3 regions of the Pseudomonas rhizosphaerae genome follow, and region 1 is predicted to be linked to each of the others. Evidence: riboswitches for the same ligand, from Rfam matches in the RefSeq annotation. Region 1 holds a riboswitch; each other region holds the start of a gene.
What was found. A riboswitch is a leader RNA that binds a small molecule or an ion and turns the genes downstream of it on or off. The one in region 1 is predicted to bind cobalamin.
Positions count from the first base shown of each region.

Region 1 (9,828 bases):
TGAAGTCTCGCCTGACCCTGGCCCTGATCTTCCAGATGCGACCGCTGTCCGACGAGGACAAGCTGCGCGCCCTGCAATTGCGTGCATCGCGTCGCGGCCTGCACCTGACCGACGAAGTCGGGCATTTCATCCTCACCCGCGGGACACGCAGCATGAGTGCGCTCTTCGAGCTGCTCGAACGCCTCGATCAAGCCTCGCTGCAGGCGCAGCGCAAGCTGACCATCCCCTTCCTCAAGGAAACGCTGGGCTGGTAAACGAGCAGGTCGATTCAGTCGCTCTATGACCTGTTTCACCGGTGTTCCATTCTGATCTAAGCCTGCTCTGTCACGCCATTTATCTGTATAGGCGTCCAGTTCCGATGGTGGCATTGTGCGATTATTTATTAGCCAATGAATCCGGGGGTATGGCCTCTTTATCGTGCATTGACCTTGCGGTAGGGCCGCAAAACGGGGCGTTAGATGTCACCGTAATTCTCCGGAGTCACATTTCGTTCGATTGAATTTGCAAATAATCGTGAGACAGGTATAGTCGCCACTTCTCAACCATTCCCCGTCACGGTCGTGCCCATGCTCAATCGCTTAGCACCCCTCGTGCCCATCGCACTGTTGACCTTGCTGGTCGGTTGCGCGGCGCAAGCGCCGGTCTCCCAGCAGCAGGTTCTGGACCCGGTTACCGCAGTCCAGCCGCATCAATCCCCCTCGAAAGCCTCGCTGGTTTTCGAAGATGAAATCGCCACCGAAGACGAACTCGCCCAGTTCGACGGCAGCAAGGCCTACAGCCTGCCGATCCTGGCCGACAGCATTCTGGAACGTGGCAAATCCCTGATCGGCACCCGCTACCGTTTCGGTGGTACCGACAAGGTTTCCGGTTTCGATTGCAGCGGTTTCATCGGTTATCTGTTTCGCGAAGAGGCCGGCATGAACCTGCCGCGTTCCACTCGTGAGATGATCAACGTCAAGGCGCCTCTGGTCGCTCGCAACAAGCTCAAGCCCGGTGACCTGCTGTTCTTCAGCACCAATGGTCGCGGTCGCGTCAGCCATGCGGGTATCTACCTGGGCGACGACCAGTTCATCCACTCCAGCAGCCGCCGCAGCGGTGGCGTGCGTGTCGACAGCCTGGGCGACAGCTACTGGAGCAAGACCTTCATCGAGGCCAAGCGGGCCTTGGCCATGGCGCCCGCCACGATGATCTCGAGCAAATAGCAGACGCAGCGCAACGAAGCGGCGGTGAGGTGAAAACCTCAGCGCCGTTTGTGTTTTCGGGTAATGAATCTAGTCTATTACGGCAGTCGGCTCAGGATGGTTCGGTACATGTCTACCCAGGCACGCGTTCTCGCTTCAATCGCAATGGCCGTCTTTCTTGCCGGCTGCGCCAGTGCGCCTCCCGCCAAGGTGGTGAGACCCAAGGTCATCAACCCAATCGTCATGAACCCCAACAACGACATGGTCGGCGCTGCCGATGACGTGCTGTTCCGGGCGCTGGGGTTGGTGGGTACACCGTACCGCTGGGGCGGCAATACGCCCGACTCGGGTTTCGACTGCAGTGGCTTGATCAGCTTCGTCTACCGTGACGCCGCCGGCATTGCCTTGCCCCGCTCGACGCGGGAAATGATCGTCATGCGTTCGCCCGATGTCGACCAGTCGCACCTGCAATCGGGCGATCTGGTGTTTTTCGCCACCAGCGGCGGCTCCCAGGTCAGCCATGCGGGGATCTATGTGGGTGAGGGACGTTTCGTGCACGCGCCGTCGAGTGGCGGTACGGTCAAGCTTGATTACCTGAACAAGCCCTATTGGCAGAAAGCTTATCTGAACGCCAAGCGGGTGCTGCAACCTGGCCAATTGGCCCGCAACCCGTGACTGCAACAGGGCGAGTTTCCTCGCCCTGTTCAAGCCCCATTACTTGGCGGCAGTGACTCGCCAGATCTTGTTGCCCACATCGTCCGCGACCAAGACGCCACCCTTGTGGTCGGGCAACACCGCTACCGGGCGACCCATGGCTTTCTCGTCGGCATTGAGGAAGCCGCTGAGCAAGTCGACGGGCTGCCCGCTTGGCTTGCCGTCCACGAACGGCACGAATACCACCTTGTAGCCGCTGTGCGGTTTGCGATTCCAGGATCCGTGCTGGCCAATCAACGCGCCTGTGGTGAACGGCGCAGGCAGCCCGCTACCGTCGGCAAAGCTCAGGCCCAGTGAAGCGGTGTGCGGGCCTACCGCGTAATCGGGTGCAATGGCTTTTGCCACCAGTTCGGGATTCTGCGGTTCGACGCGCACGTCCACGTGTTGGCCGTAATAGCTGTAGGGCCAGCCATAGAAGCCGCCATCCTTGACCGAGGTGATGTAGTCGGGCACCAGGTCGCTGCCGATTTCGTCACGCTCGTTGACCGCCGTCCACAGCTTCCCCGTCTTGGGTTCCCAGGCCATGCCGTTGGGGTTGCGCAGGCCCGAAGCGAAGATGCGATGCTGCCCGGTCGCCGCGTCCACTTCCCAGATCGCCGCACGGCCTTGCTCCTGGTCCATGCCGTTCTCGCCGACGTTGCTGTTCGAGCCAACAGTGACGTACAGCTTTTTGCCGTCGGGGCTGGCGATGACGTTTTTGGTCCAGTGATGATTAAGCGTGCCGCCCGGCAAATCCACAACCTTTTCGCCTGCGCCGCTAATCGAGGTGGCACCGTCTGCGTACTTGAAACGCAGCAGCTTGTCGGTGTCGGCCACGTAGAAATCGTTGCCCACCAGGGTCATGCCGAAGGGCGAATTGAGATTGGCGATGAACACGCTGCGAGTCTCGGCCACGCCGTCGCCGTCCTTGTCGCGCAACAGGGTGATGCGATTGGCGCTGGGCACGCCGGCGCCGGCCCGGCTCATGACCTTCTCCATGACGAAACCGCGCAGGCCCTTGCTGTCGTCCGGCTTGGCCGGCGAATTGGTTTCCGCCACCAGCACGTCGCCGTTGGGCAGCACGTAGAGCCAGCGTGGATGGTCCAGGTCCGCGGCGAAGGCTGCAACCTGGGTGCCTGGGGCCGCCGTTGGCTTGCCGCCTTCGGCCCAACCCACGGCCGGTGCGATGTTGACGGTGGGGATGAGGGTCTTGTTAGGCTCGGGCAGCTTGGGCGAGGGGCCGGTCCCGTCGCTGACCTGCAGCGACGACGTTTCGCCACAGGCGGCGAGGCCGGCAGCCAGCAGGATCAGGGTAGCGAGGCGGGTCTTGTGCATGGTCTGGCTCTCTGAGGTTTTGTTCACACAGGGTAGAGGCGCCGGGCGCGGGCAAGGTTCAACCGCGTTCCCGGTCGCCGAGTGCGGGGGATCAATTGACGCTCCAGGCGCAACCCTCTAACCTGCGCGGCTGTTCCAGGTGCTCGGCGATCAGGCGATTGGCGCGAGTGAAACAGGGAAGCCGGTGCGCAGCGTTTACGCGCCATGCCGGCGCTGCCCCCGCAACGGTAGACGAGTCAAGGCTGCACAGGATGCCACTGAAGCGATTCGGGAAGGCGTGTGGCCCGGGTGTACAAACCCCGCTCGTGAGCCCGGAGACCGGCCTGGTGCACTTTTTATGGCTCGTTGCAGAACCTGCGCTCATCCCACCGATGGCGTGGGCCTGTGTCGTGCCCTGATCCATGTTCTGTCGCGCGGGGAGAGCGGCATTGACGTTCACTGCCTGGCCCACCGGCCGCGGTGTCGCGTCGATGCTGCCTGCGCGCAGGTGTAGCGGAGAGCCACCATGAACGAAACAGCCGAGCGCGACGCCCGTCATCTGGCGCGCATGTTGCGCAAGAAAGCCGTCATCGACGAGCGCATCGCCAATTCCCCCAATCAATGTGGCTTGCTGCTGGTGCTCAGCGGCAACGGCAAGGGCAAGAGCAGCTCGGCCTTCGGCATGCTTGCGCGGGCCATGGGGCATGACCTGCAATGCGGCGTGGTGCAGTTCATCAAGGGACGCAACAGAACCGGCGAGGAGCTGTTCTTCCGACGCTTCCCCGAGCAGGTGCGCTACCACGTGATGGGCGAAGGCTTCACCTGGGAAACCCAGGACCGCCAGCGTGACATCGTGGCCGCCGAAGCGGCCTGGGAAGTGTCCAGGCAGATGCTGCGCGATCCGACCATCGGCCTGGTGGTGCTCGACGAGCTCAATATCGCCCTCAAGCATGGTTATCTCGACCTGGACACGGTGCTGGGCGATCTGCAGGCGCGTCCACCCATGCAGCATGTGATCGTCACCGGTCGCGGCGCCAAGCCCGAGCTGATCGAGCTGGCCGACACGGTGACCGAAATGGGCATGATCAAGCATGCGTTCCAGGCCGGCATCCGTGCCCAGAAGGGCATCGAGCTATGACCGAACCGCGCCAGTGCCCGGCGGTGCTGATTGCCGCGCCGGCCTCCGGGCAGGGCAAGACCACCGTCACCGCCGCCCTGGCGCGCCTGCATCGCAACCAGGGCCGGCGCGTGCGGGTCTTCAAATGCGGGCCGGACTTTCTCGATCCGATGATCCTGGCCAGGGCCAGCGGCGCCCCGGTCTATCAACTGGACATGTGGATGGTCGGCGAGCAGGACAGTCGACGGCTGCTGTGGGAAGCGGCGCAGGAAGCCGACATCATCCTCATCGAAGGGGTCATGGGCCTGTTCGACGGCACGCCGTCGAGCGCTGACCTGGCGCGTCATTTCGGCGTTCCGGTGCTAGCGGTGATCGACGGCACGGCCATGGCGCAAACCTTTGGCGCGCTGGCGTTGGGGTTGGCCTGTTACCAGCCCGACCTGCCGTTCGCCGGGGTGCTGGCCAACCGGGTCGGTACGGTACGCCATGCGCAGTTGCTCGAAGGTAGCCTGACCCAGGGTCTGCGCTGGTACGGCGCTTTGTCCCGGGAAACCGGGATCGAATTGCCGAGCCGCCACCTGGGCCTGGTGCAAGCCAGTGAGCTCAACGACCTGGACACCCGGCTGGATGCCGCCGCCGCGGCCCTGGCGCAGACCTGTGAAGTGGCGTTGCCACCGGCGGTCACCTTTGCCGCACCGGTCGAGCACAGGGTCGCGCGCCTGCTCGACGGCGTGCGCATCGCCGTGGCGCGCGACGCTGCCTTTGCATTCGTCTATGACGCCAGCCTGGACGTGCTTCGCAACATGGGCGCCGAGCTGGTGTTCTTCTCGCCGCTGCACGATGCGCACCTGCCTGCGTGCGACAGCCTTTACCTACCTGGCGGCTATCCGGAGCTGCATCATCTGGCGCTCGCCGCCAATGAATCGATGCTTGCCGACATTCGCGCCCATCATGCGGCCGACAAACCCTTGCTGGCCGAATGTGGCGGCATGCTCTACCTGCTCGATGCGCTGACCGATGTCGACGGCGCGCGTGCCGAGTTACTGGGGTTGCTGCCGGGCGAGGCGGTGATGCAGAAGCGCCTGGCCGCCCTGGCGTTGCAGGCGGTGGAGCTGCCGGAAGGCGTCTTGCGTGGGCACACCTACCATCACTCGCTGACCAGCACCCAACTGCAGCCGATCGCTCGCGGCGTGAGCCCCAATGGCGGGCGTGGTGCCGAGGCGGTATACCGCCAGGGGCGAATGACGGCTTCCTACGTGCATTTCTATTTTCCTTCAAATCCTGCGGCAGTGGCGGCGCTGTTCGCGCCCGATCTTCACCTCGACGCACAGGCGAACGAGCCGACTGATGAGTGAGCCCTACAGCGACAGCGAGCGCGCCGCGATCTACCGGGTGATCGCCGAGCGCCGCGACATGCGCCATTTCATCGGCGGCGACGTGCCCCCGGCGCTGCTCGCGCGGCTGCTGGCGGCTGCCCACCAAGGGCCCAGTGTCGGCCTGATGCAACCGTGGCGCTTCGTCCGCATCAGCGACCGGGCGTTGCGCAGCCGTATCCAGGCGTTGGTCGAAGATGAGCGACTGCGCACCGCGCAGGCCATGGGCGAGCGCTCGGACCAATTCATGCAGCTCAAGGTCGAGGGCATCAACGACTGTGCCGAGGTGCTGGTGGCCGCGCTGATGGACGATCGCGAGCGCCATGTCTTTGGCCGCCGCACGCTGCCGGAAATGGACCTGGCCTCGGTTTCCTGCGCCATCCAGAACCTGTGGCTGGCCGCTCGCGCCGAGGGTCTGGGCATGGGCTGGGTGTCGCTGTTCGATCCGCAGGCCCTGGCCGCGGTACTGGGCATGCCCGCCGGTGCCAAGCCGGTGGCGGTGCTGTGCCTGGGGCCGGTCGAGCAGTTCTACGAAGCGCCCATGCTGGAATTGCAGGGTTGGGCAGCAGGCCAGCCACTCGAACAGATGCTGTATGAAAACCAGTGGGGACAGTCGTTGTGAGTATTGCGTTGATGACAGTGGCCGGGGTCGCCCTCGATGCCCTGTTGGGCGAGCCGCGTAAGCACCATCCGCTGGTTGCCTTTGGCCGTCTGGCCAATCGCATCGAAGCGCGCTTCAACCGCGCCGGGCGCGGCTGGCGCAGCCACGGAGTCACTGCCTGGTTTGTGGCCGTGGTGCCCTTGACCCTGCTGGCGACCGTGCTGTCCTGGCTGCCGCTGGTGGGCTGGCTGGTCGAGATTTTCGCGCTGTACCTGGCGCTGGGCATGCGCAGCCTGGGTGAGCACGTGATGCCCGTGGCCCAGGCGCTGCGCAGCGACGACCTGGACGCTGCGCGTCAGCGCGTCGGCTACCTGGTCAGTCGCCAGACCGAAGAGCTCGACGCCGAAGCGGTAGCCCGCGCCGGCACTGAGTCGGTACTCGAAAACGGCAGTGACGCGGTGTTCGCAGCTATCTTCTGGTTCGTCGTGGCTGGCGCACCCGGTGTCGTCCTCTATCGATTGAGCAATACCCTGGACGCCATGTGGGGCTACCGCAACGAGCGCTTCGAGCGATTCGGCTGGGCTGCGGCGCGCATCGACGACATGCTCAACTACATTCCGGCGCGTTTGGTTGCGCTGACCTACGCGGTCTTGGGCAAGACCCGTCTGGCCGTGCGCTGCTGGCGCAAACAGGCCCCGCTGTGGGACAGCCCCAACGCCGGCCCGGTGATGGCGGCGGGCGCCGGCGCGCTCGGTGTGCAGCTGGGTGGCCCGGCGATCTATCACGGCGAACTGCATGAGCGCGCCGTGCTGGGCGAAGGCGCGCCCGCCGACGCCGACGCCATCGAGCGCGGTTGGCAGCTGGTCCAGCACGGTGTGTGGCTGTGGCTGTTGGTACTGTGCCTGGGAGGCTTGATCGATGCTTGAGCATGGAGGGCGTTTGCGCCAGGCAGTGGTCGAATACGGCATTGCCGAAGCGGACTGGGTCGACCTGTCTACCGGCATCGCACCTTGGCCTTTTCCCATACCCGACATCCCGACCCGCGCCTGGGCGCGGCTGCCGGAAAACGAAGACGGTCTGGAAGAGGCTGCGCGCGGCTATTACGGTTTCGAGCAGGTGTTGCCGGTGCCGGGTTCGCAAGCCGCGATCCAGACTCTGCCGCGCCTGCGCCGCAGTGGTCGGGTAGGGGTGCTGTCGCCGTGCTACGCCGAACACGCCGAAGGCTGGCGCCAGGCCGGGCATCTGGTTCGGGAAATCAACGAAGAGGAGGTCGAGCATTTCATCGACAGCCTCGATGTGCTTGTCGTCGTCAACCCGAACAACCCCACTGGCCGGTTGCTGCCGGCCGAACGCCTGCTGGCCTGGAATGCGCGCCTCAACTGTCGCGGCGGCTGGCTGGTGGTCGATGAAGCGTTCATGGACAACACACCACAGGCCAGTCTGGCACGGCACGGAACCCAGCCCGGACTGATCGTGCTGCGCTCGTTCGGCAAGTTCTTCGGCCTGGCGGGTGTGCGCTTGGGCTTCGTCCTGGGCGAGGCGCGCCTGCTGCGTGCGCTGGCCGACCTCATCGGGCCCTGGGCGGTAAGCGGGCCGACGCGCCGGCTGGGCCAGGAGTGCCTGCTCGATCAAGCGGCGCAGCAGGCACAGATCACTCGCTGTGCACTGGCCAGCGAGCGCCTCGCACAGTGCCTGCGACGCTACGACCTGGCACCCCAGGGTGGCTGCGCACTGTTCCAGTCGGTTTCCTGCGAGCAGGCCGAGCAACTGCAAGCGTTTCTGGCTCGCCGCGGCATACTGGTGCGGCTGTTCAAGCAGGACAGCCGCCTGCGTTTCGGCCTGCCGGCAGGCGAAAGCGATTGGGCGCGCTTCGAAGCGGCCCTGAGCGAATATCGGGAGCAAACGCCATGAGCACATTGATGGTCCAGGGCACGACGTCCGATGCTGGCAAAAGCACCCTGGTCACCGCGCTGTGCCGCTGGCTGACCCGCCAGGGCGTGGCGGTGGTGCCGTTCAAGCCGCAGAACATGGCGCTCAACAGCGCGGTCACCGCCGACGGCGGCGAGATAGGTCGCGCCCAGGCCGTGCAGGCCCAGGCCGCCTACCTGCAACCGCACACCGACATGAATCCGGTGCTGCTCAAGCCCAACAGCGACACCGGTGCCCAGGTGATCATTCACGGTCGCGCCGTGACCAGCATGAACGCGGTCGCCTATCACGACTACAAGGCCATCGCCATGCAGGCGGTAATGGCCTCACACCAGCGTCTGAGTGGCAATTACGCAGTGGTGATGGTCGAGGGCGCCGGCTCGCCAGCGGAAATCAACCTGCGTGCCGGCGACATCGCCAACATGGGCTTTGCCGAGGCGGTCGACTGCCCGGTGCTGCTGATCGCCGACATCAACCGCGGCGGTGTGTTCGCCCACCTGGTCGGCACGCTGGAATTGCTCTCGCCCAGTGAGCAGGCCCGGGTCCAGGGCTTCATCATCAACCGCTTTCGCGGTGACATCGCCTTGCTCCAGCCAGGTCTGGATTGGCTGGAAGCGCGTACCGGCAAACCGGTGATCGGCGTGCTGCCCTATGTGATGGACCTGCACCTGGAAGCCGAAGACGGCCTGGATCGACGTCAGTCAGACAAGGCCGACAGAGTGCTCAAGGTCATCGTGCCCGTGCTGCCACGCATCAGCAACCACACCGATTTCGACCCGTTGCGCCTGCACCCACAGGTCGACCTGCAATTCATCGGCGTGGGCGATGACATCCCGCCAGCTGACCTGATCATCCTGCCTGGTTCCAAAAGCGTGCGCGCCGACTTGGCTCACCTGAGGGCCCAGGGCTGGGAAGAGGCGATCACTCGCCACCTGCGTTATGGCGGCAAAGTGCTGGGGATCTGCGGCGGACTGCAGATGCTCGGTACTCGCATCGACGATCCGCTGGGGCTCGAAGGCGCCGCTGGTTCCAGCGCCGGCCTGGGCCTGCTTGAGTTCACCACTCAACTGCATGCGGAAAAACAACTGCGCAACGTGACCGGCCAACTGACCCTCGAGGACGCTGCCGTCAGCGGCTACGAGATTCACGCTGGCGTCACCGTGGGCACTGCACTCGAGCGCCCGGCCGTCCACCTGAGCGATGGTCGTAGCGACGGTGCGATCAGCGCGGACGGGCAGATCCTCGGCACCTACCTGCACGGCCTGTTCGAAGCACCGCAGTCATCGGTGGCATTGCTGCGCTGGGCGGGGCTTGCCGATGTGCAATCGGTGGATTACCACGCCTTGCGCGAAGCCGACATCGAGCGTCTGGCCGATCTGGTCGAACAGCACCTGGACACCACCCGGCTGCGCGAGCTGTGTGGCCTTACCGGCGGGAGTGACTGAAATGCTGCAACTGATTCTCGGCGGCGCCCGCTCCGGCAAGAGCCGCCTGGCCGAACGACTGGCTGCCGACAGCCAGCTTGACGTGATCTACATCGCTACGAGCCAACCGCTGGACGGCGAGCTCAACCAGCGTGTGGCCCTGCACCGCGAGCGCCGTCCCGAGCACTGGGGGCTG
Region 1 is NZ_CP009533.1:1,472,097-1,481,924, forward strand. It holds gene hda (DnaA regulatory inactivator Hda) at 1-254, shown strand, start outside; gene LT40_RS06665 (C40 family peptidase) at 567-1,202, shown strand; gene LT40_RS06670 (C40 family peptidase) at 1,311-1,856, shown strand; gene LT40_RS06675 (PQQ-dependent sugar dehydrogenase) at 1,896-3,209, opposite strand; cobalamin riboswitch at 3,330-3,550, shown strand; gene cobO (cob(I)yrinic acid a,c-diamide adenosyltransferase) at 3,715-4,326, shown strand; gene LT40_RS06685 (cobyrinic acid a,c-diamide synthase CobB) at 4,323-5,660, shown strand; gene bluB (5,6-dimethylbenzimidazole synthase) at 5,653-6,300, shown strand; gene cbiB (adenosylcobinamide-phosphate synthase CbiB) at 6,297-7,205, shown strand; gene cobD (threonine-phosphate decarboxylase CobD) at 7,198-8,190, shown strand; gene LT40_RS06705 (cobyric acid synthase) at 8,187-9,653, shown strand; gene cobU (bifunctional adenosylcobinamide kinase/adenosylcobinamide-phosphate guanylyltransferase) at 9,655-9,828, shown strand, end outside.

Region 2 (9,828 bases), 830 kb from region 1:
GGCGACCGATCAGCATCAGCAGCGGCAACTTGATGCCGATCAGCAGCACGGTCAAGCCCAGCACCAGCGCGGGGTTTTCCAGCAGCAGGCTCAGGTTGGCGCCCATGCCGACGCTGATGAAGAACAGGCCCAGCAACAGCCCCTTGAACGGTTCGATCTGCGATTCCAGCTCGTGCCGGTATTCCGAATCGGCCAGCAGCAAACCTGCGAGGAAGGCGCCCAGGGCCATGGAAACGCCGGCCAGTTCCATCAGCCAGGCGGTGCCGATCACCACCAGCAGCGCCGTGGCGGTGGAGACTTCCTGCAAGCCGGTCCGCGCGACGATGCGAAACACCGGGCGCAACAGATAGCGTCCGCCGATCACTACCACGGCGATGCTGCCCAGTACCCGCAGGCTGTGATCCAGGGTACTGCCCTCGCCGGCATCGCCACCACCGCCGGCCAGCAGCGGGACCATGGCGATCAATGGGATCGCGGCGATGTCTTGGAACAGCAGGATGGCGAATGCCAAGCGGCCGTGTGGGCTGTTCAGTTCCTTGCGTTCGGCCAGGCTCTGCAAGCCGAACGCGGTCGACGACAGCGCCAGGCCCAGGCCCAGCACCACGGCGCTGTTCAGCGGCTGGCCGAAGCCGAGCAGCGCCACCGCGCCGATCACCACGGCGGTCAACAGCACCTGCGCCAGCCCGACCCCGAACACCGCCTTACGCATGACCCACAGGCGCTTGGGCGACAGTTCCAGGCCAATGATGAACAACAGCAGCACCACGCCCAGTTCGGAGATGTGACTGACGCTTTGCGGGTCGCCGACCCAGCCCAGCACTTGCGGGCCGATGACCACGCCGGCGAACAGATAGCCGAGCACGGCACCCAGTTGCAGGCGCTTGGCCAGCGGCACGGCGATCACCGCTGCCAGCAGGAACACCACGGCAGCTTGTAGCATGTTGCCTTCTTCGGGCATGGGGGAACTCCATTTCGTAGGGAGAAAGCGCGGACGGCGAGCGCATTCTACAGCGCTCGGCGCATTGACGATGCTGCGTCGGCATGATTTGCTAGGCGCCATCGTTTGGGTGCCCTTCACAGGGTGAAACGGGAAACCGGTGCGTGCCAACCTCGAGAGGCGTTGGTACAAGTCCGGTGCTGCCCCCGCAACGGTAAGCGAGAGAAGTGTCAGATCCACTGTGCTCCTGGGCATGGGAAGGCGACGCTTTCAAGGCTGGCTCATGCCGCCCCTCGCAAGCCCGGAGACCGGCCCAGACAGTCTTTGCTCGACAACTCCGCGGTGGGCGGGCGCTGTTGCAAGCATGGCGCGCCTGCGCCCGGCTTTCTTCGTGCGCGTGCCCGATCGTTGGTGCCACATACCGTGGACCATCGCCACCGGGACCACAAGAGGGAACGCCATGTCTACCACCGCCTCCACCCCCGAACACGTCCTGCCGTCCGCCGGCACCCTGGCGCAGCGCATCGCCCTGGCGATCGGCACCTTTCTGCTGGGCTGCTGCCTGGTAGGCTTCGCCGGCTTCTCGCACATCGAGGCGGTGCACAACGCCGCGCACGATACCCGGCACAGCGCCGCCTTTCCGTGCCATTGAGGAGCGCCGAGATGATCAGGCATATCGCACGAACCGCTGGTTTCAGCGGATTGTTGGCCGCCCTGCTGCTGACAGTGCTGCAGAGCTTGTGGGTCTCGCCGCTGATTCTTCAGGGCGAGACCTATGAAACCGCCTCTGCCCAGCACGAGCATGACGAGGCTTCCGCTGCCGGGCACGAACACGCCGAGGCCTGGGAGCCGGAAGACGGCTGGCAGCGCGTGCTATCCACCGCCGGAGGCAATCTGGTGGTCGCCGTGGGGTTCGCCCTGATGCTGGTGGCGTTGTATACGCTGCGCGCTCCTGGGCGCACTGCTCAGGGACTGTTGTGGGGACTGGGCGGATTCGCGGTGTTCTGTCTGGCGCCGAACCTGGGCCTGCCGCCGGAACTGCCCGGCACCCAGGCAGCGGACCTGATGCTGCGCCAGACCTGGTGGATAGGTACCGCGGCGTCCACCGCGGCAGGCCTGGCATTGCTGGTGTTCGGCCGTGGCACGCTGCTCAAAGCCCTGGGACTGGCCATCGTGTTGGTACCGCACCTGATCGGCGCGCCGCAACCCGAGCATCATTCGAGCCTGGCACCGCAGGCCCTGGAGCAGCAGTTCATCGTCGCCTCGCTGGTGACCAACGCCGTGTTCTGGCTGGCGCTGGGGCTTATCAGCGCCTGGTTGTTCCGCCGAGCCGGTCGCTGAAGCCGATGACAGCGCTGTGGGTCGGGTTCGGCTGTCGTGCGGGGTGCAGCGCGCAAGCGTTGCACGATCTGCTGGAGCAAACCCTGCTCGAACATGACCTGCCCTGGGCTGACGTGCGTGGCATTGCCAGCATTGATATGAAGGCGCATGAACCGGGGCTGGTGGCGCTGGCCGAACGTCTCGGTTTGCCGTTTGCCACCTATAGCCCCGAGGCCCTGGCACCTTATCAGGACCGCCTCAGCCATCATTCCGCTCGCTCATTCGCCGCCACTGGTTGCTTGGGCGTGTCGGAAAGTGCCGCGCTGGCCATGGCCGAGGATGGCATCCAGTGCGCCTCGATGCTGCGCGTCAGCCGACGGCATTCGGCGGTGGCAACCCTCGCCATCGCCTGCACTGAACCTCACCGTGGCTGCACACAGCGCTCAACTTGAATATCATTCACACCTTCGTTCATCAGGAATACCCATGACCGTTTACTTCATCGGCGCCGGACCGGGTGATCCGGAGCTGATCACCGTCAAGGGTCAGCGTCTGATCCGCCAATGCCCGGTGATCATCTTCGCCGGCTCGCTGGTGCCCGAAGCCGTGCTCGATGGGCACACTGCGCATCAGGTGCACAACAGTGCCGAGCTGCACCTGCAACAGATCATCGAAATCATCCAGCAGGCCCACGCCCATGGCGAGGATGTGGCGCGAGTGCACAGTGGCGATCCCGGGCTGTACGGCGCCATCGGCGAGCAGATCCGCTGCCTGCGCGAGCACGGCATCGACTATCAGATCATTCCGGGCGTTACCGCGACCGCGGCCTGTGCCGCGTTGCTTGGGGTGGAACTGACATTGCCCGACGTTGCACAGACGGTGATCCTCACTCGCTACGGCGACAAGTCGCCGATGCCGCCGGGAGAAAGCCTGGCCAGCCTGGCCCAGCACGGCGCTACTCTGGCCATTCATCTGGGGCTGAAAAACCTGGGCAAGATCGTCGCCGAGCTACTGCCCAGCTACGGCGCCGAGTGCCCGGTGGCCGTGATCCACAAGGCCAGCTGGCCGGACCAGGACTTCGTCCTGGGCACCCTGGCGGACATCCAGGACAAGGTCGCAGCCAAGGACTTTCGTCGCAGTGCGCTCATTCTCGTGGGCCACGTGCTGCAAACGGACAGCTTCGCCGATTCGGCGCTGTACCGCGCTGGCCATGCGCACCTGTATCGCTCCTGAACGCAACGGACTGCGAGGTTGCCCCCATGAAAGTGATCGCTTGCCTGATCTACCCCGGCGTGATGAGCCTGGACGTTACCGGCCCGATGCAGGTGTTCGCCTCGGCCAACGTCGAGCTGGTCCGTCAGGGCCTGGCGCCTTTGTACGAGCTGCAACTGCTGGGCGAAACATCCGGGCCCGTGGCGACTTCCGCCGGGCTGAAGCTGCACGCCGATGCCAGTTGGCTATCGACCGACTGCGCCACCCTGGATACGGTGTTGCTTCCCGGGGGCAGCAGCGATGCCGAGCAATGCGCCAACACTGCCCTGCTCACGTGGCTACGCGGCGCCGAGCCGCAGGTGCGCCGGCTGGGCTCGGTGTGTTCAGGCGCGCTGATGCTCGCCAGCGCCGGCCTGCTGGACGGCTTGATCGCCACTACCCACTGGGACGACGTCGAGGCCCTGCAGGGCTTCGCCAACGTACAGGTGCAGGGTGATCGGCTGCACACCTACGACCCCTCGGACAAGGATGGCCACAGCCACATCTTCACCTCGGCCGGTGTCACCGCCGGGATCGACCTGGCACTGGCCTTGATCGAGGCGGATCTGGGGCGACCCTTAGCCCTGGCCGTCGCCCGCCGCCTGGTGTTGTTCCTCAGGCGTTCGGGTGGGCAGACCCAGTTCAGTCCGCACCTGGCGCGGTGCAACGGGCCCACCTCGAGGCTTACCGAGTTGCTGGAGTGGATCGCGCTGAATCTGAGCGAGGACCTGTCCCTGGAAGCGCTTGCACAAAGATCTCACATGACGCCGCGCACGCTGTACCGGGTGTTCTTCGCCGAACTCAAGATCACCCCGGCGCGGCACATCGAACGGGTTCGCCTGGAAGCGGCACGGGCGATGATCCAGGGCGGACAGTTGTCGTTGCAGAGTGTGGCGCGACTGTGCGGCTACGGGCACGCAGAGAACCTGCGCCGCAGCTTTCAGAAAGTGCTCGGGGTGAGCCCCCAGGGGTATGCGCAACGCTTCGGCCAATAAGGGCCAGCACCGACGCTGCACAGGGGCAGCAAGTCGATGCTTTGCTTTAGCAACGCCAATCAGTAGTAGGCGTTTTCTTTCTGGGTGTGGTCGGTGACATCACGAACGCCCTTGAGCTCCGGGATGCGCTCGAGCAAGGTGCGCTCGATGCCGTCCTTGAGCGTGACGTCGGCTTGACCGCAGCCCTGGCAGCCGCCACCGAACTGCAGCACGGCGATACCGTCCTCGACCACGTCGATCAGGCTGACCTGCCCGCCGTGGCTGGCCAGGCCGGGATTGATCTCGGTCTGCAGGTAGTAGTTGATGCGTTCATTGACCGGGCTGTCGGCGTTGACCATCGGCACCTTGGCGTTGGGCGCCTTGATGGTCAGCTGGCCGCCCATGCGGTCGGTGGCGTAATCGACCACGGCATCGTCGAGAAAGGCTTCGCTCACCGAGTCGATCCAGGCGGTGAAGCTTTTCAGGCCCAGTGCGGTGTCTTCCGGTTTTTCTTCACCTGGCTTGCAGTAGGCAATGCACGTCTCTGCGTACTGGGTGCCTGGCTGGGTGATGAACACGCGAATGCCGATCCCGGGGGTGTTCTGCTTGCTCAGCAGATCGGCCAGGTAATCGTGCGCAGCGTCGGTAATCGTTATAGCGCTCATAGTGGTTCCTCACAGACTTGGCAGGAGTTTACGCGAATCCGGCGACGCTGACAAAGCCTGACTGTTTTGGTCGGGAATCAACCGGTGTGTGCCACCGCGCTGGAATCCAGGCGCGCGTCGGTCCACTGCTTGACCCGCTGGTACAGGCGCTTTTCGATCCACACGTAGCTGGCCCACGACACCAGGGCGATGGTTGGAATGCAAAACGCGAAGACCCAGTACGGGTTCAGGTGCCAGTGAACGCTCGCCAGCCAGCCGCCATAGAGCACCAGTACGTGCACCAGGTACACCGAATAGGAACAGTCGCCCAAGGTCTTGAGTACCCGGCTGCCACGGAAATGCGGCTCCATGGCCACGCAGGCGAGAACGATCAGTGCGCTTGGCAAGCCCCAGTGCAACAGCCGGTCGCTCGAATCCAGGTGGTAGATCAGCAGGACCGACACGATCACCACGGCCAACGGCAGCCAGAGACCCTGGGCGATCCAGCCGCGGCGATAGAGCATGCCGATCCCGATGCCGAGCAGGAACTCATAGATGATGTTGTTCTGATAGAAGCGGCTGACCACCCCGTACCGGCCCAGCACTTCGCTGACGGCGACCAGGGCGGCTGCCACGATCAACGGGCGGAAGCGTTGTGGCACGGTGAACACCAGCGAGAACAACAGGTAGAAGAACATCTCGTAGTTGAGTGTCCAACCCACGTTCAGCGTCGGGTACAGGCCATAGCCACCAGGGTTTTCCGAGGGAATGAAGAGCAGCGACAGGACGAAGTGCGGCAGGTCGATCGCAGCGTGCGGCAGCCATTGCCCCAGGCTGACCAGCATCAGCCCCATCAGCGCGGTGTACAGCCAATAGGCCGGGACGATGCGGATGATGCGGTTGAGCAGGAAGCGACCGGCCGGCATCTGCTTGCCTTGGGTGGACAGGTAGATGACCAACCCACTGATGACGAAGAAGATGTCGACACCTACTGCGCCTCGATCGGTGAAGAACTGGCCGACCGGGCCTGATGCGTGGAAGTCGAAGAATATCTGCATGAAGTGATGGCAAACCACGATCCAGGCAGCCAGGGCCCGTAGAGCTTGAAGCGAGATCAGCATGCGTACCGCCTTTTGCAACGAGAATTCGCGCCCCTTTTCGGGGCATTCCGGGGGGTGGGACTGCAAAAAACCGAAAAAGATCGCGCATTTCGTCGAGGGCCTGGCAGATACGCTTCCTCATTCAGCCCTCAGCCAGTGGGTCATGGCCAAGTATTAACGCATACTGGCAACATGAGCGAAATTCATGGCCCTACCCTTCGTGATCAAATAGCGCACAGGTTTGCTATCATCCGCCCCCTGTCGCAATGTCCGAATTTTCTGAAAGAGTGGTTCCCATGTCCGACCGCAGTGCTCGCCTTCAAGCCCTCCAGCAAGCCCTCAAAGAGCGCATCCTGATTCTCGACGGCGGCATGGGCACGATGATCCAGAGCTACAAGCTCGAGGAAGAGGATTACCGCGGTGAGCGCTTCGCCGACTGGCCCAGCGACGTCAAGGGCAACAACGATCTGCTGCTGCTCAGCCGCCCGGACGTGATCGCCGCCATAGAGAAGGCTTACCTGGACGCCGGTGCGGACATTCTGGAAACCAACACCTTCAACGCCACCCAGGTGTCCCAGGCCGACTACGGCATGGAATCGCTGGTGTACGAGTTGAACGTAGAAGGTGCGCGTGTGGCGCGCCAGGTCGCCGATGCGAAGACCCTGGAAACCCCGGACAAGCCACGCTTCGTGGCCGGCGTGCTGGGCCCGACCAGCCGCACCTGCTCGCTGTCCCCGGACGTCAACAACCCCGGCTACCGCAACGTCACCTTCGACGAACTGGTGGAGAACTACACCGAAGCCACCAAGGGCCTGATCGAGGGCGGCGCCGACCTGATCCTGATCGAGACCATCTTCGACACGCTCAACGCCAAGGCGGCGATCTTCGCCGTGCAGGGCGTGTACGAAGAGCTGGGCTTCGAGCTGCCGATCATGATCTCCGGGACCATCACCGATGCCTCGGGCCGGACCTTGTCCGGGCAGACCACCGAAGCCTTCTGGAACTCGGTGAGCCATGCCAAGCCCATTTCGGTGGGCCTCAACTGCGCGCTGGGCGCCAGCGAGCTGCGTCCGTACCTGGAAGAGTTGTCGAACAAGGCCGGCACGCATGTGTCCGCCCACCCCAACGCCGGCTTGCCCAATGCCTTCGGCGAATACGACGAATTGCCGTCGGAAACCGCGAAAATCATCGAAGAATTCGCCCAGAGCGGCTTCCTCAATATCGTCGGCGGCTGCTGCGGCACCACGCCCGGACATATCGAAGCCATCGCCAAGGCCGTGGCCGGCTACCCACCGCGGGCAATTCCGGGGATCCCCAAGGCGTGCCGCCTGTCGGGCCTGGAGCCGTTCACCATCGATCGCCAGTCTTTGTTCGTCAACGTCGGCGAGCGCACCAACATCACCGGTTCGGCGCGCTTCGCCCGCTTGATCCGCGAGGAGAACTACACCGAGGCCCTGGAAGTCGCCCTGCAGCAGGTGGAAGCCGGCGCTCAGGTGATCGACATCAACATGGACGAGGGGATGCTCGACTCGCAGAAGGCCATGGTCACCTTCCTCAACCTGATCGCGGGCGAGCCGGACATCTCTCGGGTGCCGATCATGATCGACTCCTCCAAGTGGGAAGTGATCGAAGCCGGGCTCAAGTGCATCCAAGGCAAGGGCATCGTCAACTCGATCAGCATGAAGGAAGGTGTCGACGCGTTCATTCACCACGCCAAATTATGCAAGCGCTATGGCGCTGCGGTGGTGGTGATGGCCTTCGACGAGGCCGGCCAGGCGGATACCGAAGCGCGCAAGAAGGAGATCTGCAAGCGCTCCTACGACATCCTGGTGGACCAGGTCGGCTTTCCGCCGGAAGACATCATCTTCGATCCGAACATCTTCGCCGTGGCCACCGGTATCGAGGAGCACAACAACTACGCCGTCGATTTCATCAATGCCTGCGCGTACATCCGCGATGAGCTGCCCCACGCCTTGACCAGCGGTGGCGTGTCCAACGTGTCGTTCTCGTTCCGTGGCAACAACCCGGTGCGTGAGGCGATTCACTCCGTGTTCCTGCTGCACGCCATCCGCAACGGTCTGACCATGGGCATCGTCAACGCCGGCCAGCTGGAGATCTACGACCAGATCCCGGCCGAGCTGCGTGACCGTGTCGAAGACGTGGTGCTCAACCGTACACCCGAAGGCACCGACGCCCTGCTCGCCATCGCCGACAAGTTCAAGGGCGATGGCAGCGTCAAGGAAGCCGAGACCGAGGAATGGCGTGGCTGGCCGGTCAACCAGCGCCTGGAGCATGCGCTGGTCAAGGGCATCACCACCCACATCGTCGAGGACACCGAGGAATCTCGGCAGTCGTTCAAGCGTCCGATCGAGGTCATCGAAGGCCCGCTGATGTCGGGCATGAACATCGTTGGCGACCTGTTCGGCTCCGGCAAGATGTTCCTGCCCCAGGTGGTCAAGTCGGCGCGGGTGATGAAACAGGCCGTGGCCCACCTGATTCCGTTCATCGAGGAAGAAAAAGGCGACAAACCCGAGGCCAAGGGCAAGATCCTGATGGCCACGGTCAAGGGCGACGTACACGATATCGGCAAGAACATCGTCGGCGTAGTGCTGGGCTGCAACGGCTACGACATCGTCGACCTGGGCGTCATGGTGCCGGCCGACAAGATCCTCCAGGTTGCCCGCGAACAGAAGTGCGACATCATCGGCTTGTCCGGCCTGATCACCCCGTCGCTGGACGAGATGGTGCATGTCGCCCGGGAAATGCAGCGCCAGGATTTCCACCTGCCCTTGATGATCGGCGGCGCGACCACGTCGAAGGCGCACACTGCGGTCAAGATCGAACCCAAGTACAGCAACGACGCGGTCATCTATGTCACCGACGCCTCGCGCGCGGTCGGCGTTGCCACCCAGTTGCTGTCCAAGGAGCTCAAGCCGGCGTTCGTCGAGAAGACCCGCCTGGAGTACATCGACGTTCGCGAGCGCACCGCCAACCGCAGCGCGCGCACCGAGCGCCTGAGCTATGCCCAGGCCGTCGCGGCCAAGGCCAGCTTCGACTGGAGCACCTACGCTCCAGTACAGCCGACGTTTACCGGCGCGAAGGTGTTGGACGATATCGACTTGAACGTGCTGGCCGAGTACATCGACTGGACGCCGTTCTTCATCTCCTGGGACCTGGCCGGCAAGTACCCGCGCATTCTCACCGACGAAGTCGTAGGCGAAGCGGCCACTGCCTTGTTCGAAGATGCCAAGGTGATGCTGCGCAAGCTGATCGACGAGAAGCTGATCCGTGCTCGCGCAGTGTTCGGCTTCTGGCCGGCCAACCAGGTGGACGATGACGACATCGAGGTGTACGGCGACGACGGCCAGCCGCTGGCCCGTCTGCACCACCTGCGCCAGCAGATCATCAAGACCGACGGCAAGCCGAACTTCTCCCTGGCCGACTTCGTGGCGCCCAAGGACAGCGGCGTGACGGATTACGTGGGTGGCTTCATCACCACGGCGGGCATTGGTGCCGAAGAGGTGGCCAAGGCCTATCAGGACAACGGCGACGACTACAACTCGATCATGGTCAAGGCCCTGGCCGACCGCCTGGCCGAGGCG
Region 2 is NZ_CP009533.1:2,297,231-2,307,058, reverse strand. It holds gene LT40_RS10305 (monovalent cation:proton antiporter-2 (CPA2) family protein) at 1-958, opposite strand, end outside; cobalamin riboswitch at 1,049-1,268, shown strand; gene LT40_RS10300 (CbtB domain-containing protein) at 1,398-1,589, shown strand; gene LT40_RS10295 (CbtA family protein) at 1,601-2,278, shown strand; gene LT40_RS10290 (cobalamin biosynthesis protein) at 2,284-2,709, shown strand; gene cobM (precorrin-4 C(11)-methyltransferase) at 2,744-3,490, shown strand; gene LT40_RS10280 (GlxA family transcriptional regulator) at 3,517-4,503, shown strand; gene nfuA (Fe-S biogenesis protein NfuA) at 4,563-5,147, opposite strand; gene LT40_RS10270 (acyltransferase family protein) at 5,225-6,247, opposite strand; gene metH (methionine synthase) at 6,523-9,828, shown strand, end outside.
Region 2: it holds a riboswitch for cobalamin, as region 1 does, so the genes downstream of both, LT40_RS10300 (CbtB domain-containing protein) here and cobO (cob(I)yrinic acid a,c-diamide adenosyltransferase) in region 1, are expected to answer to the same signal.

Region 3 (9,828 bases), 800 kb from region 1:
TTCGAGACGCTCTCGGCTGTCGCCGGCGCTGCGCCACGGTTCGGTGGTCAGTTCGGCCAAGGCTGCGGGCCGCGGCCCGCTCCAGGGGGCCCCGAGGTCGCAGTCGAGCGGATCGAAGCCCAACTCGAAGGCTTTGGCCAGCGCGCGCACCAAGCTGGCCTCGGCATCGCGCCCATCGCCGCGAGGAATGCGCAGCAGCGCCAACAGGGTATCGGCGCGCAACCGGCCCTGGGGCGATTCGCCGAACACGTGCAGGCCGTCGCGAATCTGCGATTCCTTCAAGTCGCACAGGTAGGTGTCCAGGCGCGGCAGCCACACCGCCGCCTCGGCCCCTTCGGCCATTTGCAGCTCATGGTCGATACGAGTCTCGCGGACCAGCGCCAGAATGTCCTTTTCCAGGGCCTGGGCGCGGCGCGGATCGAGCAGTTGCGCGTCGTAATACTCGTCGGCCAGCAGTTCCAGATCGCGCAGCGGTCCGTAGGTTTCGGCACGGGTCAACGGCGGCATCAGGTGGTCGATGATCACCGCCTGGGTGCGGCGCTTGGCCTGTGCGCCCTCCCCTGGATCGTTGACGATGAACGGATAGATGTTGGGCATCGGCCCCAGTATCGCGTCGGGCCAGCACTGTTCGGACAGGCCCACGCCCTTGCCTGGCAGCCACTCCAGGTTGCCGTGCTTGCCCACGTGGATGAGCGCATCAGCGCCATAGGTGTGGCGCAACCAGAAATAGAACGCCAGGTAGCCATGGGGCGGCACCAGGTCGGGGTCGTGATAGACCGCGCTGACGTCCACCTGGTAGCCACGGGCCGGTTGGATGCCGACGAAGGTCAGGCCCATGCGCAGGCCAGCGATCATCATCCGGCCATTGCGCAGCATCGGATCGGCTTCCGGCTCGCCCCAACGCTCACGGACCGCGGCCTGATTGGCCTGGGGCAGCAAGGCGAACGCGGCGAGGTAGTCGTCCAGCGCCATGCTCTGGGCACAGGGACGCAGGTCCAGCTGTTCCAGGTCATTGGTCACACCGCCGAGCAAGGCATGGATCAACGCCGTGCCGCTGTCGGGCAGATCGGCCACCGGATAGCCCTGCTGCTGCATTGCTCGCAGGATGTTCAGCGCCGCTGCCGGAGTGTCCAGGCCGACGCCGTTGCCGATTCGGCCATCGCGGGTCGGGTAGTTGGCCAGCACCAGCGCGACACGTTTGTCGGCATTGGGCAGGCGCGCCAGGTCGGCCCATTTGCGTGCCAGCTCGGCGACGAAATCCATGCGCTCGACGTGCGCCGTGTAGCACACTACGTCGCTCTGGCTGCGCTCGTTGTGCCAGGCCAGGTCCTTGAAACTGATGGCGCGGCTGATGATGCGTCCGTCCAGCTCCGGCAAGGCGATGTGCATGGCCAGGTCGCGGGCGCCCAGGCCTTGCTCGCTGGCCTGCCACAACGCCTGGTTGTCTTGCGCGCAGATGGCCTGGATCACCGGGATGTCGCGACGAAACGGTCGCAGGTGCGGTGCTTCCGGGCTGGACTGGGCAAAGCCGGTGGTGTTGAGGATGACTGCAGCGCCCGCCTCGTCCATCCACGCCTGGACCTGCTCCAGACAGGCAGCCTCCTTGAGGCTGGCCACGGCCATCGGCAGCGGGTTGAGCCCGGCTGCCTGCAACCTGGCGCAGAAGGTGTCGACGAAACCGGTGTTGGCCGCCTGCAGGTGCGAGCGATAGAACAGCAGCGCTACCACCGGCGACTGCGGCTGCCATTGCGCTTGCCAGTCGGCCAGCTCGGCGGTGGGCCGCGTTGGATGGTAGATGACCGTGCGCGGCAGTGCCCGAGGCGCTTCGCAGCGCTCGGTGCGGCCGAACCAGGTATTGCCGAGATAGCCGAACAGATTGCGGGCGTTCTCCATGCCGCCTTGGCGCAGGTACTGCCACAGCTGCTCGGCCTGCTCGGGCAGTACCGTGCAGCGCTCGGCCAGTTCGGGATCGGGGCGATCGCAGCCCGGCACCAGGATGACCTGCACGCCCCGCTCGGCCAGCTGCATCAACTGCTCGACGCCGTAGCGCCAGTAGCCAATGCCGCCATGCAGGGAAATCAGGATGACCTTGGCGTGGCGCAGCACCTGGTCAACGTAAAGGTCCACCGAGGAATGGTTCTGCACCTGCATGGGGTTGGCCAGGCGCAGGCTCGGATAGTCGGCGGGCAGTTGCCCGCAGGCCTCGGCGAGCAACGCCAGGTGCGAGTCGCCACTGCACAGAATCACCAGCTCGGCAGGCGTCTGCCCGAGGTCGGCGATGCTGTCGTCCGGCACGAAGCCACCGGGCTGGGTCCTCAGCAGGTGCATCGGTCAGGCTTCCAGCGCAGCGCGCAGTTGGGCTTGCAGCGAGGATGCATCGAGCTCCTGACCGATCAGCACCAGGCGCGTGCTGCGCGCTTCGTCGGTGCCCCAGGCGCGATCGAAGTGTTTGTCGAAACGGGTGCCCACACCCTGGATCTGCAGCCGCATCGGCTTGCCCGGAATGGCCGCGAAACCCTTGACGCGCAGGATGCCGTGCTGGACCACGGCGGCGTTGAGCGCCTGCAACAGCTTGGCTTCCTCGGCCTGGGGCAGCTCGATGGAGATCGAGTCGAAGGCATCGTGGTTGTGATCGTCGTGATCGTCGTGATCGTCACCTTCGTGATGGTCGTGATGGGTCTTGCGCCCGTCGATGTGTTGCTCGGACTCGGCGCCCAGGCCCAGCAGCACGGCCAGTGGCAAACGACCACTGCTGGCCTCGACCACCTTGACCGCTGCCGGCAGTTCCTCGGCAACCTCGGCGCGTACCGCCGCCAAAGCCTCGGCATCGATCAGGTCGGCCTTGTTGAGAATGACCAGGTCGGCGCTGGCCAGTTGGTCGGCGAACAGCTCGTGCAGCGGCGACTCATGGTCCAGGTTGGGGTCGAGCTTGCGCTGGGCGTCGACCTGGTCGGGGAATGCGGCAAAGGTACCGGCCGCCACCGCTGGGCTGTCGACCACGGTGATGACCGCATCGACCGTGCAGGCACTGCGAATTTCCGGCCACTGGAAGGCCTGCACCAGCGGCTTGGGCAAGGCCAGGCCGCTGGTTTCGATCAGAATATGGTCGAGGTCGGCGCGCCGGGCGACCAGCTCGCGCATGACCGGGAAGAACTCTTCCTGCACGGTGCAGCACAGGCAGCCGTTGGCCAGCTCGTAGACGCGGCCGTTCGCCTCTTCCTCGGTGCAGCCGATGGTGCATTGCTTGAGGATCTCGCCGTCGATGCCCAGCTCGCCGAATTCGTTGACGATCACGGCGATGCGCCGGCCTTGGGCGTTATCGAGCATGTGCCGCAGCAAGGTGGTCTTGCCCGAGCCCAGGAAGCCGGTGACGATGGTGACGGGTAGTTTGGACAGCGTTTTCATCGGGTCGCCCTGATTGCGCGGCAGGGCACGAGACGAGCACCGCAACGGCAGGCGCCAGCATTCGTCACCGGATCACCCCGCCCGGTTGAATAGGAAAGAACGGCTGAGGCAGGTCTCCTGGCTCGTGATGCCGACCGTGCTGGCCGAGGCTGCGGCGCCTTCCCGCGAACACTCGCAGTGGCCTTGGCGCAGCCTTCATCACTTACAGTTGCGGGGGCAGCCGCGGCTTGGACCGCGTTCCCATCTTAGCTCTGCAGGGCAGAGAACCTCGAACGCGCAAGGCTACCACAGGGCACGGGATGTGTCAGTGACACGGCTCAGACCCGATAGCGCACATGGGGACGGTCGCCGGCCAGGCTGACCTCGGCCTGCACCCCGTAGACCTCGGCAATCAGGCGCTCGGTGAGCACCTGCGCCGGTGCACCGCTGGCCACCTGGCGTCCATCCTTGAGCACCACCAGCACGTCACAGAACATCGCCGCCAGGTTCAGGTCGTGGATCGCCATCACGCAGGTCAATGGCAGGTCCTGGATCAGTTGCAGCAGTTCCAGCTGGTGCTGGATGTCGAGGTGGTTGGTGGGCTCGTCGAGCAGCAGTTCGCTGGGTTGCTGGGCCAGGGCGCGGGCGATCTGCACCCGCTGTCGCTCGCCACCGGACAAGGTGTGCCAGCGGCGCTGCGCATGGCCGCCGAGGTTGACCTGGGCCAGCGCCTGGGCAATGGCCAAGTCGTCTTCGCGCAGCCACGGCGCGAACGGCGAGCGGTGCGGCGTACGCCCCAGGCGTACGACCTCCTCCACGCGAATGTCCACGTCGGTGCTGGCGTGCTGTTCCACCATCGCCACCTGCCGGGCGATCGCACGCCGCGGCAACCCCGTCAGGGGCTGCTCGTCGAGGGTGACCTGGCCCTGGCTGGGACGGTCCAGCCCGGCCAGCAGGCGCAGCAGCGACGACTTGCCCGAGCCGTTCGGACCGATCAGGCCGACCATGCTGCCAGGGGCGATGGCCAGGCTGACGTCGTCGAGAATCAGCAGCCCGCCCGCCTTCCAGCTGACCCGGTGCAGTTGCAGGCTCATGCTCGACGCCTCGCGCGGTACAGGATCAAGGCGAAGGCCGGGGCGCCGACCAGCGCCGTGACCACACCGATGGGCAAGACCTGGCCCGGCACGATGATGCGCGCAACGATGTCGGCCAGCACCATGAAATTGGCGCCGATCAGCACCGAGGCGAGCAACAGGCGAACGTGGCTGGGACCGACCAGAAACCGCGCGATGTGCGGCACCACCAGCCCGACGAAGCCCACCGCGCCGACGATGCTGACCATGGTGGCGGTGATCAGCGCAGTGGTGGCGAACAGCACCAGGCGCACCGCGACCACCGGCACGCCCAGGGTGGCGGCAGCGTCTTCGCCGAACACGAAGGCATCCAGCGCCCGCGCGAAGTACAGGCACAACAACAAGCCTGCACCCACCACTGCCGCCGCAAGGCCGACGTCGGGCCAGCGCACTCCGCCGAGGCTGCCGAGCAGCCAGAACATCACGCTGCGCGCCTGCTCGGCGTTGGCCGAGGTCGAGACGATGTAGGCAGTCAGCGCATTGAACAGCTGAGAGCCGGCCACGCCGGCCAGGATCACCTGCGCCGGACCGCTGCTGGCGCCTGCGGCGAGCAGCAGCACCAGGCCGAAAGCCAGTGCCGCGCCAAGAAAAGCCCCCAGGGAAATACCGATCACGCCGCCGCCCAGTCCCAGCAACATCACCACCACCGCGCCGGTAGACGCGCCTGCGGAGATACCCAGCACATAGGGTTCGGCCAGCACGTTGCGCAACAGCGCCTGCAACACCGCACCACAGATCGCCAGGCCCGCGCCACAGCACGCGGCCACCAGCGCACGGCTCAGGCGGTACTCCCAGATGATGCCCTGGACGATACGCGGCACCGCGTAGTCGCCCAGGCCCAGGCCGTTGAGCAGCGCCTTGCCGACCGTGGACAGGGCGATACCCATTTCCCCCACCGACACCGCCAGAGCGATGGACACACTCAAGGTGGCCAGGGCCAGCACCGCCAGCAGGCAGCGCCAGACCCAGCCGTCTTCACGGGCCAGGCGCTGGATCAAGGCTGGGCCCGTGTGCGTTCCAGGCCAGCGGCGATGTCTTCCACCGCGCGCACCACATCCATGGAGGGATTGAGCGACTGCGCGTCGACCACGATGATGCGGTTGTGGCGCACGGCATCCAGTTCACGGGTGACCGGATCGCTGCGCAGGAAGGCCAGCTTCTTCTCGACATCGTCGGCCGGATACAGGCGGCGCTGCATGCGCGCAACGACGATCACATCGGGGTTGCTGGCGGCGATGCTTTCCCAACTTACCCCAGGCCACTCCTCGTCGCTGTCGACGGTGTTACGCAGGCCCAGCAAGCGGTTGATATAGCCCGGTGCGCCGCTCTTGCCGGCTACCCAGGGATCACCTTCCAGGCGCGTGCTGGAGAACCAGTACACCACCGACAAGGGCTTTTGCTCGGCGCTCGAAGCGCGCTCGATGGCCGCCTGGATGCGCGCCTGCAACTGGGCGGTCAAATGCTCCCCGGCCGACTCGACGTCGAAGATGCTCGCCAGTTCGCGAATCTCCTTGTTCACCAGCTCCATGGAGAACACCTGGCTACGGCTGCCGTCGGCGTTGGAAGTGGCGGTCACTTCCTTGCCGTCGCAATCGCTGGGCGACACGTAGGAAGGAATGCCCAGACTGGCAAGCTGCTCGGGCTTGGCGACTTCGCCGTTGGGGCCGACGTGGTAGGTGTACTGCGCCACCACGATGTCGGGCGCGGTATTGGCCACGGCCTCGAAGCTGGGGGCATTGTCGGCCAGGCGCGGCACCTTGGCATTGGCATCGCGCAGGTATTCGGGCAGCGGCCCGAACCATACGCCGGTACCGACCATGCGCGGTGCCAGGCCCAGCGACAGGAGAATCTCCGTGCTCGCCTGACCGAGGCTGACCGCGCGCTGCGGTGCCGCCTGGATGATGACGGGTGCGCCACAGTTGGCCAGGGTCAATGGATAGTGGGTAGCGGCGAGGCTGGCACCGGCGGCGAAAAGACCGACGGCAGCGACGCTGGCGCGAGCGAATACGGTAGCAAAACTCATGACAACTCCTTGGATGGCGCGTCCAACAGATCGAAGAAAACCCGGGGGCAAGGTCTGGCTGACGACATGCAACATGTCGATCACAGTGGCGCGACCGCGCCGGATTCGAACCGGCTTCCTGCACTGGGCGATGACAAGCGGCGCAGACGGTAGGCGACCCGTCGGCAAAGATCAAATGGTTTAGGCGCGGCAACCCACCGTCGGCGCCCCCTCCGCAGGCTAGGGCATGTCGTCACTGGGCGCATCGGTGCGGTCCTGCTCGACCACATAGCCGGTGTCGATGCTGACCACCACCGACATGCCGGGGCGCAGGCGTCGTGCCGCGGCCTGGTCCGGGTCTACGGTGATACGCACGGGGATGCGCTGGGCGATCTTGACGAAATTGCCGGTGGCATTGTCGGCCTGCAGCAAGCTGAACTCCGAACCCGTGGCCGGCGAGATGCGCTGCACATGCCCGCGCAACCGCAGGTGATTGAGTGCATCGACGGTGAAGGTCACCGGCTGGCCGATGCGCACGTCGGCCATCTGGGTCTCCTTCATGTTGGCCATGACCCACAGCGTGTCGGGCACCAGTGCCATCAACTGCGCGCCGGAATTGACGTAAGCGCCCAGACGCACGCCGATCTGCCCCAACTGGCCGTCGCGCGGCGCCAGGATGCGGGTGTTGTCCAGGTCGATGCGGGCCAGTTCCACCGCCGCCTCGGCATTGGTCACGTTGGCGGCCAGCGAGTCGCGGTTGACGATGACCGTCTGCAGATCTTCGCGAGCGATCGCCAATGCAGCCTTGGCCTGCGCCACCGACGCCAGCGCCTGGGCGTTGGCGGCGCGGGTCACATCCAGCTCGCGACGCGACACCGAGCCATCGCTGATCAGGTCCTGGTTGCGGCGCAGGTCGGCCGCGCCCTTGCGCGCCTGGGCTTCGCTGTCTGCGACCGCCGCCTGGCGCTGGGTGATGGTCGCTTCAGCACTGCGACGCTGCTGCAGATTGTTGGCGAGTGCGGTTTTCTGCACCTGCACCTGAGCCAAAGCCTGGTTCAAGCGCTGTTTGTAAATACGGTCGTCCAGGCGGACCAGCAGGTCGCCGGCCTTGACGAACTGGAAGTCCTGTACGGGCACCTCGAACACGTAGCCTGCCAGCTGTGGCCCGATGATCGTCACCTGGCCCCGCACCAGGGCGTTCTCGGTGCTTTCGATACGGCTACTGAACGGCGGTAGCTGCCAGGCGTAGAGCACGATCGCCACCCCCACCAACGCCACGCTGGCGAAAATCAGGCTGGAGAGTAGTCGTACCCGCCGCGAGCGCGGCTCGGTGGCCGCCGGATTGGGCGGCGGAGTCTGGCCTTCCGGGGTGGCGGCGATGGCGTTGGTGGTCGTGGACGTCGGTTCGGTCATGAAGTGCTGGCGCCGCTGGTGGATACGGTAGGTGTCGCGGTGGTCTGAACCGCCCGCGTGGTGCTCATCAGCCACAGGCTGCGCACGAAGATCCACAGCATGGTCAGGACGGCGATGATGCAGATCAGCATGAAGACATCGTTGTAGGCCATGACGTTCGCCTCGCGCGTGGCTGCGGTGGCCAGGGCGCGGGTACCCAGCGTGGCCCGCAATGCAGGGTCGGCGACACTGGAGAGGTAACTGGCGGCCGCGCTGCTGACCCGCGCCTGGACCAGCGGGTCCATCAGGGTCAGGTGTTCGACGATCATGCTCGAATGGTATTTCTCCCGCACGATCTGGAACGTGCCCAGCAACGCCGCGCCGATCAATCCGCCGAGGTTGTTGCAGATACCGAACAACACCGAGAAGCTCACCAGGTTGCGTGGATTGGTCAACACGTGACGCATGCCCAGCACCATGGTCGGCCCGAGGAAAAACGTACCGCCGAACCCCAGCAGGAATTGGCTCAGGTACATGTTGGCCGGACGCGTCAGGTTACTGGAGAAACTGTCCATCGCCGAGCCGACGGCCATCAGCGCCAGGGCAATGATCAGCGGCATGAACAGATGCTCGGGGTTGATGGTCCAGGCGCTCACGGCCAAGCCTGCCACTGCGCCGCACAGCATCACCACATAAAGAGTGCGCATCTGTTCCTGGCCCATGTTCAGCACTTGAAGCAGCCCGACCGCCCCGGTGGACTGCTCCGACAGCACCATGCGCGTCAGAATCACCGCCAGGGCCAAGCGTATGGCAACCCCACTGCCCAGCCAGCGGGTCATCAGCATCGGGTTGCTGCGATTGTGTTCCACCGCCAGTCCACCGAGGATCAACACGATGGCGCCTGCCGACGCCCAGCCGATCCAATCCGCTTCCAGCCACCAGTCGATCCGACCCAGGGACAACACGGCGCAGAGCAACGCGATGCCCGTGGCCAGAATGGCGAAAATCAGAAAATCCAGGGGCTCGAAGGTCTTGAAGCGGTCGCCCGGCGGCAGCTTGAGCATGAACACGCAGCCCAGTGTGAGCAGCGCCATGCCCAGTTCGAACAGGTACAACCCGCGCCATTCGGCGATCTGCAGCAGGTCCTCGGAAAACACTCGGGCCAGCGGCAGCGCCAGTTGCGAAGTACCCAACCCCAGCACCAGGGCCTTGAGCCGCCACTTGGCCGGGAAGGCCTGGATCATGTAGTACAGGCCCAGCGAACTCAACGCCGCTCCGACCATGCCGTGGGCCGCGCGCACGGCAATGGCCGAGCCCAGGTCGTTGACGAACAGGTGGCCGAAGGTGACCAGGGCGTACAGCACCAGGAACAGCTCGGTGAAGGTGCGCAGCCCGAACTGCTGGCGAAACTTGACCAGCAGCAGGTTCATCGACACGTTGGTCATCACGTAGGCGGCCGGCAACCAGGCCATCTCCGCTGCCGTAGCCCCCAGCGATCCCTGCAGGAATTGCAGATTGGCCACCACCAGCGAGTTGCCCAGGCCGCCGGTCAGCGCCACCAGCAGGCCGACGATGCCGAACGCCAGGCGCTTGGGTGTCGGATGCAAGGGTGTCGAGGGTGAGCCCGGCAGGTTCGGCTTTTCATGGGGCAGCCACTCGCGGCTCGTGTAGCGGGACATGCGGTGGCCTTGGCGGATGGAGACGAAGATGGCAGAAAGGGTGCGCTAGTAAACCTCACCGGCAGGTGGCTTGCCAATGGTCGCGGCTGCATCGATTTGACTGAGCCTGGACTGTGACCCAAGCTGAATGCCCTGGCCAAGCCTGCGCTTTTTCGGATACCTGCATGTTCAAACGCGTTCGCCTTTCGCTGATCGTTATCCTTGTGACACTGCTGCTGGCGGCGCTCTGGTATGCCTG
Region 3 is NZ_CP009533.1:2,275,031-2,284,858, reverse strand. It holds gene cobN (cobaltochelatase subunit CobN) at 1-2,328, opposite strand, end outside; gene cobW (cobalamin biosynthesis protein CobW) at 2,332-3,405, opposite strand; cobalamin riboswitch at 3,496-3,691, opposite strand; gene LT40_RS10185 (ABC transporter ATP-binding protein) at 3,723-4,478, opposite strand; gene LT40_RS10180 (FecCD family ABC transporter permease) at 4,475-5,515, opposite strand; gene LT40_RS10175 (ABC transporter substrate-binding protein) at 5,512-6,540, opposite strand; gene LT40_RS10170 (HlyD family secretion protein) at 6,760-7,932, opposite strand; gene LT40_RS10165 (MFS transporter) at 7,929-9,590, opposite strand; gene LT40_RS10160 (tetratricopeptide repeat protein) at 9,755-9,828, shown strand, end outside.
Region 3: it holds a riboswitch for cobalamin, as region 1 does, so the genes downstream of both, cobW (cobalamin biosynthesis protein CobW) here and cobO (cob(I)yrinic acid a,c-diamide adenosyltransferase) in region 1, are expected to answer to the same signal.